DNA from 3 places in the Mesorhizobium sp. CAU 1741 genome. Region 1 is predicted to be linked to each of the others. Evidence: predicted binding sites of a transcription regulator. Region 1 holds the regulator's gene; each other region holds the start of a gene.
What was found. Region 1 encodes LexA, which represses DNA repair genes until DNA is damaged. Its sites were predicted from a motif close to TGTTCNNNNTGTGTTCNG; they were not measured.
Positions count from the first base shown of each region.

Region 2: the regulator LexA is predicted to act here: its motif matches at 2,309-2,326, upstream of AAFN84_RS05920 (single-stranded DNA-binding protein).
Region 3: the regulator LexA is predicted to act here: its motif matches at 3,113-3,130, upstream of AAFN84_RS22640 (helicase-related protein).

Region 1 is NZ_JBDOQP010000002.1:781,538-786,123, reverse strand. It holds gene AAFN84_RS10610 (nucleoside hydrolase) at 1-109, opposite strand, end outside; gene AAFN84_RS10605 (adenine deaminase C-terminal domain-containing protein) at 271-2,136, shown strand; gene lexA (transcriptional repressor LexA) at 2,180-2,896, opposite strand; gene AAFN84_RS10595 (gamma-glutamyltransferase family protein) at 3,067-4,586, opposite strand, start outside.
Region 2 is NZ_JBDOQP010000001.1:1,247,629-1,252,214, reverse strand. It holds gene AAFN84_RS05935 (MarC family protein) at 1-479, shown strand, start outside; gene AAFN84_RS05930 (DUF4168 domain-containing protein) at 526-963, opposite strand; gene AAFN84_RS05925 (GyrI-like domain-containing protein) at 1,120-1,665, opposite strand; gene AAFN84_RS05920 (single-stranded DNA-binding protein) at 1,681-2,184, opposite strand; gene uvrA (excinuclease ABC subunit UvrA) at 2,991-4,586, shown strand, end outside.
Region 3 is NZ_JBDOQP010000007.1:46,236-50,821, forward strand. It holds gene phaR (polyhydroxyalkanoate synthesis repressor PhaR) at 1-391, opposite strand, end outside; gene AAFN84_RS22630 (acetyl-CoA C-acetyltransferase) at 614-1,798, shown strand; gene phbB (acetoacetyl-CoA reductase) at 1,890-2,615, shown strand; gene AAFN84_RS22640 (helicase-related protein) at 3,275-4,586, shown strand, end outside.

The sequences.
Region 1 (4,586 bases):
CGAAGACGGTGGTGATGCCGACGAGGTCGATGTCGGGATGCTGGTGCAGGAACAGGAGCGCCATCGCATCGTCGATCCCCGGATCGGTATCGAAAATCACCTTGTGCATGCACCTGCTCCGCTTGGCTGTCTGGACGCGCTCCTATAGGCCGGCAAGATGGATTTGCACAGAGTGCGCCGGATACGCGTGCGCGGGTTCGCCGGCCTTGCAGGTCGCGCCTTTCGGAGTGCATACCCTGTGCTCCGCTACTTGATGGAAGACGCCGACCGATGACGAAGCTGCCAGACGATATTTCCCTCGATGCCGGAAACGAGGTCGCCATCCGGCAGGATTTGACGCTGGTCGCGCTCGGAAAGCGGCCTGCGGACGTGGCCTTGCGTGTCGGGCGCCTTCTCGATGTCGCGACCCGTACATGGCGCGACGATCAGGAGATCGTGATCAAGGGCAGGCGCATCGCGTATGTCGGCGACGCCGGCAGCTATCCGGGCGAGGTCGGCCGGCGCGTGCACGAACCGGACCTCGCGGCGGTGCCCGGTCTCGGCGAGGTGCACAAGCACATCGAGAGCTCGCACCTGACGCCCGAATGGGAGGCCGCCCTGGTCTTGCCGCGCGGCAACACCTGGACCTGCGAGGCGAGCCACGAGTTCTCCAACGTCAATGGCGCCCGGACGCTGGAGTTCTGGCTCAAGGCACGTGCCGCCGGCTCGCCGCTGAAGATCTTCCCGCTGCCTGGTTCGGCCGTGCCGCCAACCGGTTACGAGCACGGTGGCGGCTGGCTCGGCTATGACGAGCAGCGCGATTTTCTCCGCCAGAGCCTGATGACCGCCGGCCTCGACGAGGTGATGGACTGGCCAGCCGTGTGGAATCCGGAGAACCCTTCCCATGAGCGCCTGTGGGGCATGATCCGCGCGACCTTCGAACAACGGGGCGTCGTCGAGGGTCACGCGGCGGGTATCCGCGACATGCCGACCATCAACGCGTTTGCCGCAGCCGGCCTCGCCTCCGATCATGAGGCGTGGACGGTTGAGGAGTTCTGGGACAAGCTTACCCACGGCCTGTTCATGGAACTCCGTCCGCACAGCCTGCCTGAGGTCATCCGGGGGCTCCTCGACAGGGGCCTTGCCGACTGGTCGCAGGTCGCGCTCACCACCGACGACCGCAGCGCCTCCGACACCCTCAAGCTCGGCGCGACCGACCACAATGTGCGTCTCGCGATCGAAGCGGGGCTGGCGCCCGAAATCGCCATCCAGTGCGTGACGATCAACCCGGCGCGCCACATGCGGCTGACGCCGTGGGTCGGATCGATCGCACCGGGCCGCTATGCCGACATCGTGCTTCTTTCGGACGTCGAGCGATTTGAGATCGCCAGGGTCTGGGCAGACGGGCGCCAGGTCTCGCAAGGCAAGGACTACCTGCCCGAGGTCCCGAAGATCGACTGGCCGGAATGGGCGACAAAGACGATCAATATCGGCCGGGCGCTGACGGCTCAAGATTTCCACATTGCAGCCGAACCCGGCCGCGAAACGATGCAGGCGGCCGTATTGCGGCCCTTCCACTGGACCGACGACTTCCTCACGTTTGAACTTCCCGTGGCAGACGGCTTTGTCCAGCGCGACGAGGCCCGCAACATCACCAAGTTTGCGATCGTAGATCGCTTCTCGGGCATGGGGGCCGTGTCGAAGATGTTCTGGCTCGGTTGCGGCCCGCGCACGCCCGAGACCGCGCTCGCCTGTTCGATGGCGCATGACAAGCACAATGTCTGGTGCGTCGGCTCGTCGGACGCGGCGATGGCCATGGCCGTGAACGCGCTCGCCGAAAATGACGGTGGTTGGGCGCTGGTGCGCGAAGGCGAGGTGGTTGCCACCGTTCGCTACGAGGTTGCGGGGCTGATGTCCTGCCGCTCGGCTGAGGAGCTGCACGCCGAGATGCAGGCGCTCTACGCCGAGGGCGAAAAGGTCGACTGGATGTTCGAGCCGTCGTTCCATCCCCGCTGGGGTCCCGGCTTTCCCGAACGTCTGGCTTTCGCCACGCTCACCTGCGCGCCATGGCGCTGGGTGCTCGTCGCGCCGAGCGACCATGCCCCCCAAGGTCTCGTCAACGTGCAGACCGGCGAAACCCATCCGGTGGTGTTCTGACGCCGATGCGGTTCGACGCCAACCCCTGTCACGCTATAAGCCCTCAGTAGCGCCGAATGAGCCCCACCAGCTTGCCCTGCACCTTGACCCGGTCCGGTCCGAAGATGCGCGTCTCGTAGGCCGGGTTGGCCGCTTCGAGGGCGATCGAGTCGCCCTTGCGCCGGAAGCGCTTCAGCGTCGCTTCCTCGTCGTCGACGAGCGCCACGATGATTTCGCCGGGTGTCGCCGTGGACGCATTGCGGATGATGACCGTGTCGCCGTCGAAGATGCCGGCCTCGACCATCGAGTCGCCCTTTACTTCCAGCGCGTAATGCTCGCCGCCGCCAAGCATCTCCGGCGGCACGCTGATCGAATGCGTCTTCTGCTGGATCGCGCTGATCGGCACGCCGGCCGCGATACGGCCCATCACCGGTACGGATACCGATGCCGCGACATCGTCGTCATTGCCGGTCGCCTGCAGGCGCGGCTTCTCCGGCGCACGGCCGAGGCTGCCCTGAATGACGCTCGGCGAGAACTTGCGCGCCTGGTTGAGCCCGGGCGCGATGGAGTCCGGCAGCCGTGTCACTTCGAGTGCACGGGCACGATTCGGCAGGCGGCGGATGAAGCCGCGCTCCTCGAGCGCGGTGATCAATCGGTGGATGCCGGACTTGGAGGCGAGGTCGAGCGCCTCCTTCATTTCGTCGAATGAGGGGGGGATGCCGGTCTCCTTCATCCGTTCGTGGATGAAGAGCAGCAATTCGTGTTGCTTTCGCGTCAGCATGGCAAGCCCCGGAGAATCAGAGTGCAAACAAAACCAGAACATACACTATCTGTTCCAGTTGTGTTCCGCAATAGTTTAAATTTTACTGATTTTCCGATGAATTCCGTAACTATGTTCCACAATGGTTCACCGAGGCCCTCACGGGGCATCGAACGCGCTCTGTTCGAGCGTCAGAAGCCTCCCGCGCAACCGTCCTTGCGTGGGTCGGAGCCCGCGGCATAGCCGCCCTCGACGCGGCGCACGAGCTGCGCACCGCCGAATCCGAAGCTGGAATCCGGGCTTTCGGTGGCGATCACGTGGCCCATCTGCTCCAGGTGGGCGATGGTCCGCGGGCTGACACTATCCTCGATCGCCACGTCGAGGCCGGAGATCACGCGCCAGCGCGGCGCATCTGCCGCCGTCTGCGGATCCTGTCCCCAGACCTGCGTGCGCAGCATCATCTGCAGGTGGCCTTGCGCCTGGATCGGCCCGCCCATCAGCCCGAATGCCATGTCCGGCCCGTCCGCGCCCATGATGAAGCCGGGAATGATTGTGTGGAAGGGGCGCTTGCGTGGACCGACCTGGTTGGGATGGCCGTCCTCCAGGGTGAAGCCGAAGCCGCGATTCTGCAGGCTGATGCCGGTACCCGGCACCACGACGCCCGATCCGAAGCCGGCATAGTTCGACTGGATGTACGACACCATCATGCCGTCCGCGTCGCCGGTTGCCAGGCACACCGTGCCGCCATTCTTCGGCGCGCCCACAGGATGCAGCGATGCCTTGTCACGGTCGATCAGCCGTCCGCGCGAGGCCAGGTAGGCGTCGTCGAGCAAATGCGACGCCTTGACGTCGTCCATGTGCAACTGGTCGGCGACATAGGTGTGGATGTCCATGAAGGCAAGCTTGATCGCCTCGATCTGCAGGTGCAGCGCCTCGGGGCTGTCGGGGTCGAGCGCCTCGATGCCGCTGCCCTTGAGCATGCCGAGCGCCATGAGTGCCGCGATGCCTTGTCCATTCGGCGGGATTTCGTGCAGCGAGGATTTTCCGGAATCCTTGCTGATCGTGCCGCACCAGTCATTCGCATGTGCGGCCATGTCTTCGGCGGTCAGCGCCGCGCCGTGCTCCTGCGCAAAGGCAGCGATCTTCTGCGCCAGCTCGCCGCGATAGAAAGCCTCGCCCTTCGTTTCGGCGATCAGGCGCAGCGTGTTCGCCATCGCCTCGCTGCGGAAGAGTTCGCCGGCGGCCGGCGCGCGCCCGTTGGGCATGAACGCTTCGGCGAAGCCGGGCTGCGCATGTAGCAGCTCCGCACCGCGCCGCCAGAGCTCGGCGATGATCGGCGTGACGTGATAGCCCCTGGACGCGTAGTCGATCGCCGGCTCGAACAGAGCCTCGAACGGAAGCTTGCCGAAACGTTCCGACAGGGTCACCCAGGCCGAAACCGCGCCGGGCACGGTCACGCTCTCCCAGCCGCGCTGCGGCATCGCGGTCTTGCCCGCGAAGCGTTCCGGCGTCCATGCAGCCGGCGAGCGCCCTGAGGCATTGAGGCCGTGCAGTTCGCTGCCATCCCACAGGATGCAGAACGCATCCGATCCGATGCCGTTGCCCGTCGGCTCCACCACCGTCAGCGTGATGGCCGCGGCAAGTGCTGCGTCGAGCGCGTTGCCTCCCTTGCGCAGCATGTTCAGCCCAGCCTCGGTTGCCAGCGGATGCG
Region 2 (4,586 bases), on a different contig from region 1:
TCGTGGTGATGGCGGTTTTCGCCGTTGCGGGAACCGTGATCCTGTCGGTCTTCGGCATCACCCTGCCCGCATTCCGCGTGGCTGGCGGATTGCTGCTGTTCTACATCGCCTTCGAGATGATCTTCGAGCGTCGCCAGGAGCGCAAGGAAAAGAGCGCGGACAAGGCGATTACCCGCGACCACATCCGCAACATCGCAGCGTTTCCACTCGCCATTCCACTGATTGCCGGTCCCGGCGCGATCTCGGCCACGGTACTCATTTCAGGGTCGTTTCCGGGGCTTGCTGGGAGCATCACGCTCGTCGCTATCATTGCGGCGTGCATCGTCCTGACGTGGCTGACCTTCGTCGCGGCAGAGCGCATAGACGGCTTCCTGGGGGAAACGGGCCGGTCGATCCTTACGCGGCTATTGGGCGTCATTCTCGCCGCGCTGGCCGTGCAGTTCGTCGCTGACGGGATCAAGGCGCTCATCGCAGCCTGACTGTGTCCCGGCCGCAGAGAATGCGGCCGGGACAAGCAGGGATAGGCTATTCCGTGGCAGGCTGCTGCGGCGCGCGCTGCTGGCCCTCTGCTGCCTCGCTGATATGCGTATTGATACGCTGAGCGAGTTCAGGATCGGCCTGCGCCGCCTGGATGATCTGGTTGTATTCGTCGACCGTGATGTCGTCCGAGTCGCTTACCGCCTGGATCATGCGTTCACCGGCCTCCTGCTGGAGACGCTGCTGATCCTCCGGAGTCGCGGCCGCCTCGATCTGCGGCTGGTAGGACTGTGTGACCTTTGTCACTTCCAGGAAGGCCACTGCGAATGATTGCAGTTTGCCTTCATCGATCTGCGCCGCCTCTGCAGGGGCTTGCGTCTGCGGAGATGGCGCTGCGTCCTGGGCAACTGCGATGCCGAGCGATGCGCCAAATGCGATGGCCAGCGATGAAATCCCGGCTAGAAACGTCCCTTTGATAGTCATCATCATTCCTCTTCGAAACCCGATTTGGTCGGAGACCTGAGGGCTTGCATGCCGCAGGTTCAGGCGGGAGACTCGCCGCTCAACCTGCCGAGAATGTGACGAAGATGGAGACAAAATCAGGCTTCGCGGTCACTTTGGCACGTGGCACGAAACATTCTTTTACATACGTTCAGAAATGATGGCCCTTGTAGTGGCCCCGGCGTTCTGAACCATGCGGACCGGCAGCATCAGCCGCAGCGTGGGAGCCTGCGTTAGATCGACATCGTGAGGATATTCTTCGCGTTGACTGCAGAAGCTTGCATCAACGGAGTGTCCCTGCAGCTTCAACCATTCGAGCATAGCACCGTAATGGCTTACGACATCACCGTCTTCGCGACCGTGCCACGAACTTGCAAACGTCGTCTCCGGGACATTCAGCCGTTGAAACCCTGAAGGCAACGCATCCGATTCTTCGACGGCGATGCCGACAAAATAGTCGAAGCCATCTTTGCTCTGGTTGCGCGACAGACCGACGATCGGACTCTTCCAGACCGTATCGCGGGCCGCGGAAAAGTCCTTCACGGTTTCAATGAGCGGATGCAGGGCCGACGCCGCGGCGTCTTCGAACGACCCTCTCCACCACAAGCCGCCCAGACGATGCGCGGGGCGCTCGGTGATAGCGATTCCGTGACGCGTCGCGCCGGCATCCCCGCACAGAAGGCACATAGGCTGGTCGTCGCCTTAGAAGGGGATCTCGTCATCGAGGTCGCGCGAAAAGCCGCCACCACCCCCACCGCTGCTGCCGCGGCCACGATCGTCGCTCGGGCCTGACTGCCCGAAGTCCGAACCTCGCCCGCCGCCCTGGTAGCCAACCTGGCCGCCGCCGCCTTCGCCGCGCGAGTCAAGCATCTGCAACTCGCCGCGGAATTTCTGCAACACCACTTCCGTGGTGTATTTGTCCTGACCGGTCTGATCCTGCCATTTGCGGGTCTGCAGCTGGCCCTCAATGTAAACCTTGGCGCCCTTCTTCAAATATTGCTCGGCAACCTTGGCGAGATTGTCGTTGAATATCACGACGTTATGCCATTCGGTCTTCTCTCGGCGTTCACCGCTTCCCTTGTCGCGCCACGTTTCGGATGTGGCGATGCGCAGGTTGACGACCGGATCGCCGGAATTCAAACGACGGATCTCGGGATCGGCCCCGAGATTGCCCACCAGAATGACCTTGTTGACACTACCGGCCATGAAACTCTCCTGCGCTCGTCCTAAACCTTGAATGATGTCGCCGGCACACTATCCGAACCCCGGCATTCATGCGCTGTCCGTCGACTTGTCGCCGGGCGTCGTCCACAAATAATATGGACGATGGCGTTCGCTTTTTGTTCTAGCGTCAAACCGGAGCATTTGCAAGTCCAGGGTGGCAGCGCCGGGCTCGAGGCACAGACAAATGCCCTGCCACCACGGAGGTGGGCAGGGCAACGGAAACTCATGGTTTCCCGTCGGGCCAAAGCGCCCGGCTGTTTTCGGATGCGTCTCGGGTCACGCCCGATGATCCGACCATATGCCAGATTGTGAGGTGATATCGACGATGTCAGCGGCACCTCTAGATCGGTCCGAACGTCGCCGCGGCTCCTTCAAGCGAGGAGCCTGCCAAGTTGGTCGGGTGGAGTCATGCCTCCCTCCTTTCCGGTTGCGTTCAGTGCAGGCATGCTCAAGCTACGAAGTGTTTCCACCGCCGCATGGGCGCGTGTGGACGATCTACGACGCGAGCGTCAACTGCACCGTAACAATGTGCTCCCTGCCCTCCGCTGCGTCAATGGAAAGGTGCCCGGCGAAACAATTCGTGACGACCCCGACCGCCCTCCTGCCAGCACGATGTCAGGAAGTCGTTCGCACTCTGTTCTTTGCGCTTGCCCTGATTGCTGGAATGCGTGAAAACCGATCGCTGGTTTTCATGAACGCGGCCGCCTCGACGGATGGCGACCCGACCACCATATAGGCTCAGGGCCGGCAAAGCGCCGGCCATTTCAATGCAAGGCGGCGACAGGGTCATGGCGGACCACAAATTCATTTCCATTCGCGGCGCGCGCGAGCACAATCTCAAGAACGTCGATCTCGACCTTCCGCGCGACAGGCTGATCGTGATGACCGGGCTCTCGGGGTCCGGCAAGTCGTCGCTTGCATTCGATACCATCTATGCCGAAGGCCAGCGTCGCTATGTCGAGAGCCTGTCGGCCTATGCGCGCCAGTTTCTCGAAATGATGCAGAAGCCGGATGTCGACCAGATCGACGGGCTTTCGCCGGCCATTTCCATCGAGCAGAAGACCACATCGAAGAACCCGCGCTCCACCGTCGGCACGGTCACTGAAATCTACGACTACATGCGCCTGCTCTTCGCGCGCGCCGGCATTCCGTATTCGCCGGCCACCGGACTGCCGATCGAGAGCCAGACGGTATCGCAGATGGTCGACCGCGTTCTCGCGCTCGAGGAAGGGACGCGGCTTTACATCACCGCGCCGATCGTGCGCGGCCGCAAGGGCGAGTACCGCAAGGAACTGGCCGAGCTCCAGAAGAAGGGGTTCCAGCGCGTCAAGATCGACGGCACCTTCTACGAGATCGGAGACGTTCCGACGCTGGACAAGAAATACAAGCACGACATCGACGTGGTGGTCGACCGTGTCGTGGTGCGTCCTGACCTGTCTGCCCGCCTGGCCGACTCGCTCGAGACGGCGCTCAAGCTCGCCGAAGGCATCGCCGTCGCCGAATTCGCCGACAAGCCGCTCGATGCCAGCCAGACGGGCGCGGATGCGGTCAACAAGTCGAAGAACGAGACGCACGAGCGCATCCTGTTCTCGGAGAAATTCGCCTGCCCGGTGTCCGGCTTCACGATTCCCGAGATCGAGCCACGACTGTTTTCGTTCAACAATCCGTTCGGCGCGTGCCCAGCCTGCGATGGTCTCGGCACGCAACGCGCCATCGATCCGTTCCTGGTGGTTCCCGAGGAGCATGTTTCGCTGCGCCAGGGCGCCGTGGCGCCGTGGGCGAAATCCACATCGCCCTACTATCTTCAGACGCTGGAAGCGCTGGGCAAGGCGTATGGCTTCAAGGTTGGCGACCGCTGGCGCGATCTGCCGGACGAAGGCAAGGATGCGATCCTCCGTGGCACCGGCGATCGCAAGATCGAATTCGCCTATGACGATGGGCTGCGAGCCTACAAGACGACCAAGACTTTCGAGGGCGTGATCCCCAATCTGGAGCGCCGCTGGAAAGAGACGGAGTCGGCCTGGATGCGCGAGGAGATCGAGCGCTTCATGTCAGCCACCCCCTGCCCGGCCTGTAATGGCTATCGGCTCAAGCCGGAGGCACTGGCGGTCAAGATCGCTGGCTTGCACATAGGCGAAGTGACAGGCATGTCCATCCGCAAGGCGGATGCGTGGTTCAACGAACTGCCCGGCAAGCTCTCCGACAAGCAGAACGAGATCGCCGCGCGCATCTTCAAGGAGATCCGCGAGCGCCTGCGCTTCCTCAATGATGTCGGCCTCGACTATCTGACGCTGTCGCGCAATTCGGGCACGCTGTCTGGTGGCGAGAGCCAGCGCATCCGCCTCGCCTCGCAGATCGGCTCCGGCCTGACCGGCGTGCTCTAC
Region 3 (4,586 bases), on a different contig from region 1:
TGATCTGCATCATCTCCATCGGAGACTTGCCCATCGCGTCCTTCATCTGGTCACGAAACCGCTCCTGCTCCTGGGCGAAGGCGATCATCGACTGTTCAAGGAAGCTTGGCACGACCATCTGCATCTGGTCGCCGTAAAACGAGATCAACTGGCGTAGGAACGGGATAGGCAGCATGTTCTGCCCATCCTTGTTCTCCAGTTCGAAGATGATCTGCGTCAGGACCGGGTGGGTGATGTCGTCGCCGGACTTGGCGTCCTGAACGGTGAAGTTCTCACCCTTCTTTACCATTTCGGCAAGGTCGTCGAGTGTCACATAGGTACTGGTGCCCGTATTGTAGAGGCGGCGGTTGGCATATTTCTTGATTACCACCGTATCGTCTTTTGCGGGCATTCATGACCTCCCAGAATTCAGGAACGCAACGTAATCAGACGTCAAACTGGCGGCCCGAGCGCGAGCCGAACCAAGAGGATATGCGCAAATGCACGGCAATTGAAAGCGGTTTGTGCAGTGCAGGAGCGGGGAAGGGTTCCTATATTCCGGTTTGACTTGAACCATGGAAACGGCAAGAACTGCCGCTAAACAACTGATCCAGTGAATAAGCGAGGAAAGCCCATGTCCGCTTCCGCCATCGTCGTCGCCAGCGCGGCCCGCACGCCCGTCGGCTCCTTCAACGGCGCTTTCGCCAACACGCCTGCCCACGAGCTGGGTGCGGTTGCGATCCGCGAGGCGCTGGCGCGCGCTGGCGTCGACGGCAAGGAAGTCGACGAGGTGGTGCTTGGCCAGATCCTCTCGGCGGGCCAGGGCCAGAACCCCGCGCGCCAGGCGGCGATGGCTGCCGGCATTCCGCAGGAAGCAACGTCCTGGGGCCTCAACCAGCTCTGCGGCTCGGGCCTGCGCGCGATCGCTATCGGCATGCAGCAGATCCAGACCGGAGATGCCGCCATCATCGTCGCCGGCGGTCAGGAGTCGATGTCGATGGCTCCGCATGTGGCGCATCTGCGCAGCGGCGTGAAGATGGGCGACTTCAAGATGATCGATTCGATGATCAAGGACGGCCTCACCGACGCCTTCTACGGCTACCATATGGGCAATACCGCCGAGAACGTCGCCCGCCAGTGGCAGCTTTCGCGTGACGAGCAGGATGCATTCGCCGTCGCGTCGCAGAACAAGGCCGAGGCCGCGCAGAAGGCCGGACGCTTCAAGGACGAGATCGTTCCGGTTACGCTGACCACACGCAAGGGCGAGGTCGTGGTCGACCAGGACGAATATATCCGCCACGGCGCGACGATCGAGGCCATGCAGAAGCTTCGGCCCGCCTTCGACAAGGAAGGCACGGTCACGGCCGGCAACGCGTCCGGCATCAACGACGGCGCGGCCGCCGTGGTGCTGATGAGCGAGGAAGAAGCCGTGCGCCGGGGCATCACGCCGCTGGTGCGCATCGTGTCGTGGGCCACCGCGGGCGTCGATCCGCAGATCATGGGCACCGGGCCGATCCCCGCGTCGCGCAAGGCGCTGCAGAAAGCCGGCTGGAAGGTCGACGAGCTGGATCTGGTCGAAGCCAACGAAGCCTTCGCCGCGCAGGCCTGCGCGGTCAACAAGGATATGGGCTGGAACCCGGAGATCGTGAACGTCAATGGCGGCGCGATCGCGATCGGCCACCCGATCGGCGCGTCAGGCGCGCGCGTTTTCAACACGCTGGTCTTCGAAATGAAGCGTCGCGGTGCGAACAAGGGGCTCGCGACCCTGTGCATCGGCGGCGGCATGGGCGTGGCCATGTGCGTCGAAGCTATGAACTGAGACAACAAGCAGACAGGGAGTGAGGGAAGAAGAGCGGGCCGGGACCGCCATCCCTTACTCTCAGAAGAGCCATGTGAGGGAGGAGAATGACATGACCCGAACGGCAATCGTTACAGGTGGGACGCGCGGTATTGGCGCTGCCATATCCGTTGCCCTGCGTGACGCAGGCTACAAGGTTGCGGCAAACTATGCCGGCAATGACGACGCAGCGGCAAAGTTCAAGGAAGAGACCGGCATTCCGGTCTACAAGTGGTCGGTCGCCGAATACGAGGCCTGTGTCGATGGTGTGGCCCGCGTCGAGGCCGAGCTCGGCCCCGTGGACGTGCTCGTCAACAATGCCGGCATCACCCGCGATGCGATGTTCCACAAGATGACGCCGCAGCAGTGGAAAGAGGTCATCGACACCAATCTCACCGGTGTGTTCAACATGACCCATCCGCTGTGGTCCGGCATGCGCGACCGCAAGTTCGGCCGGGTGATCACGATATCGTCGATCAACGGCCAGAAGGGCCAGGCGGGCCAGGCAAACTATTCCGCCGCCAAGGCTGGCGATCTCGGCCTCACCAAGGCGCTGGCGCAGGAAGGCGCGCGCGCCGGCATCACGGTCAACGCCATCTGTCCCGGCTATATCGCCACCGAGATGGTCAAGGCGATCGACGAGAAGGTGCTCAACGAGCGCATCATCCCGCAGATTCCGGTCGGTCGCCTGGGCGAGCCGGAGGAGATCGCGCGGGTGGTGGTCTTCCTCGCGTCGGACGAAGCAGGCTTCATCACAGGTTCGACCGTTTCGGCCAATGGCGGCCAGTTCTTCGTCTAAGGCAGAACGTCCCGCATCCTCCCAATTCCAATCAATGCCGCGCGTCCGGTCGGTCTCGCGGCATTTTTCGTGCCCAAAGGTTAACGCGCACGGCGAAAGCCTGTGCGAATCACGGTGGACAAGCTGTGGACTAGTTGTGCGCTGCCTGTGGAAGCCACTACATCTTGTGTGGAACAAACCGGGAAGATTGTCTCAGGGGTGATTCGTCGCCGATTCGTTCCGGGTTTGGTCGGAACGTTAACCGGAAACACCCCGCAACCGGCAAAAGGTTAAGCCGGTGTTAATATTTCCCTAATGAAATCTGAAGCTTAGCCGAGAAGTCGCGCGGCCGCTCGGGGAGGCTGACGGCCTTACGGGGAAAAGTTAACGCCGCTGCCGCTTTGCTCTCGATCGCGGCAAACAGCGATTCAGCATGTGCCCGGACAAGTGTCGGTTCTCACCAGATGTAGTGGTGAACAAAACAGGAATATGCGCAGGTAGGTGATTCGTCGCTGATTCGTTCCAGACTCGTTCCAAACCTTAATATGTGCAGTTTTCATTGGCGTGGGGGCGGCAGTCACCTATCTTCGCATCGGCACGCCGGTCTCTTCCGCTCCACCCGGCCCGCATGATAGTTGGAGCGTCCGCTGATGATGCGCCAAGAGGCCCGACCTCCCACGATGAATATCCTCACCAGAGCAGACGCGCCCCTCGTGCTTACCGGCAGGGACGTCACTGCGGTCCTTGGGCCGACAAACACCGGCAAGACGCATCTGGCCATCGACCGCATGATCGCGCACGAGAGCGGCATGATCGGGCTTCCGCTGCGATTGCTGGCGCGCGAGGTCTATAGCCGCGTGGTCGACCGCGTCGGCGCCGACAAGGTCGCGCTGGTGACGGGCGAGGAGAAGATCGTTCCGCCCGGGGCACGGTATTCGGTCTGCACCGTCGAGGCGATGCCACGGGAGACGGACGTCGCGTTCGTGGCCATCGACGAGGTCCAGCTTGCCGCCGATCTCGAACGCGGCCACATCTTTACCGACCGCATCCTGCACCTGCGGGGCCGGCAGGAAACGCTGCTCTTGGGTGCCGCCACGATGCGCGGCATTCTGGAAAAGCTGCTGCGCGGGATTTCCGTCGTGACCCGGCCACGCATGTCGCAACTCGCCTATGCCGGATCGAAGAAGCTGACGCGCCTGCCGCACCGGTCCGCGATCGTGGCGTTCTCGGCAGACGAGGTCTACGGCATCGGAGAACTCATTCGCCGCCAGCGCGGGGGCGCGGCGGTCGTCCTCGGCGCGCTGAGCCCACGTACGCGCAATTCCCAGGTCGAACTCTATCAGTCCGGCGATGTCGACTATCTCATCGCAACCGACGCGATCGGCATGGGCCTGAACCTCGACGTCGACCACGTCGCCTTCGCGCAGAATCGCAAGTTCGACGGGTTCCAGTATCGCGACCTCACCGCAGCCGAACTCGGCCAGATCGCGGGCCGCGCTGGACGCCATGTGCGCGACGGCACGTTCGGCGTCACCGGCCAGGTCGATCCATTGTCCGACGAGCTCGTCGAACGGATCGAATCGCACAATTTCGATTCCGTCAAAGTGCTGCAGTGGCGAAGCGCACGGTTCGATTTTTCGAGCCTGGATGCGCTCAAACGCTCGATCGACGTGATCCCTCCGGTTGAAGGGCTGACGCGGGCCTTGCCGGCGGTGGACGCGCGCGCGCTGGAGCATCTTTCGAAAGACGAGGAGATCCGCAAGCTCGCCACCGGCGCCAAACGGGTGGAGCTCCTGTGGGAGGCATGCGCGCTGCCCGACTATCGTCGCATCGCGCCGGCCCAGCATGCGGACATCATCGGCTCGATCTATCTCGACCTTGCCCGCAAGGGCCATGTCGACGAAAGCTACATGGCAGAGCAGGTTCGGCGCGCCGACACGACCGAGGGCGACATCGACACGCTGTCGCACCGCATCGCGCAGATCAGGACCT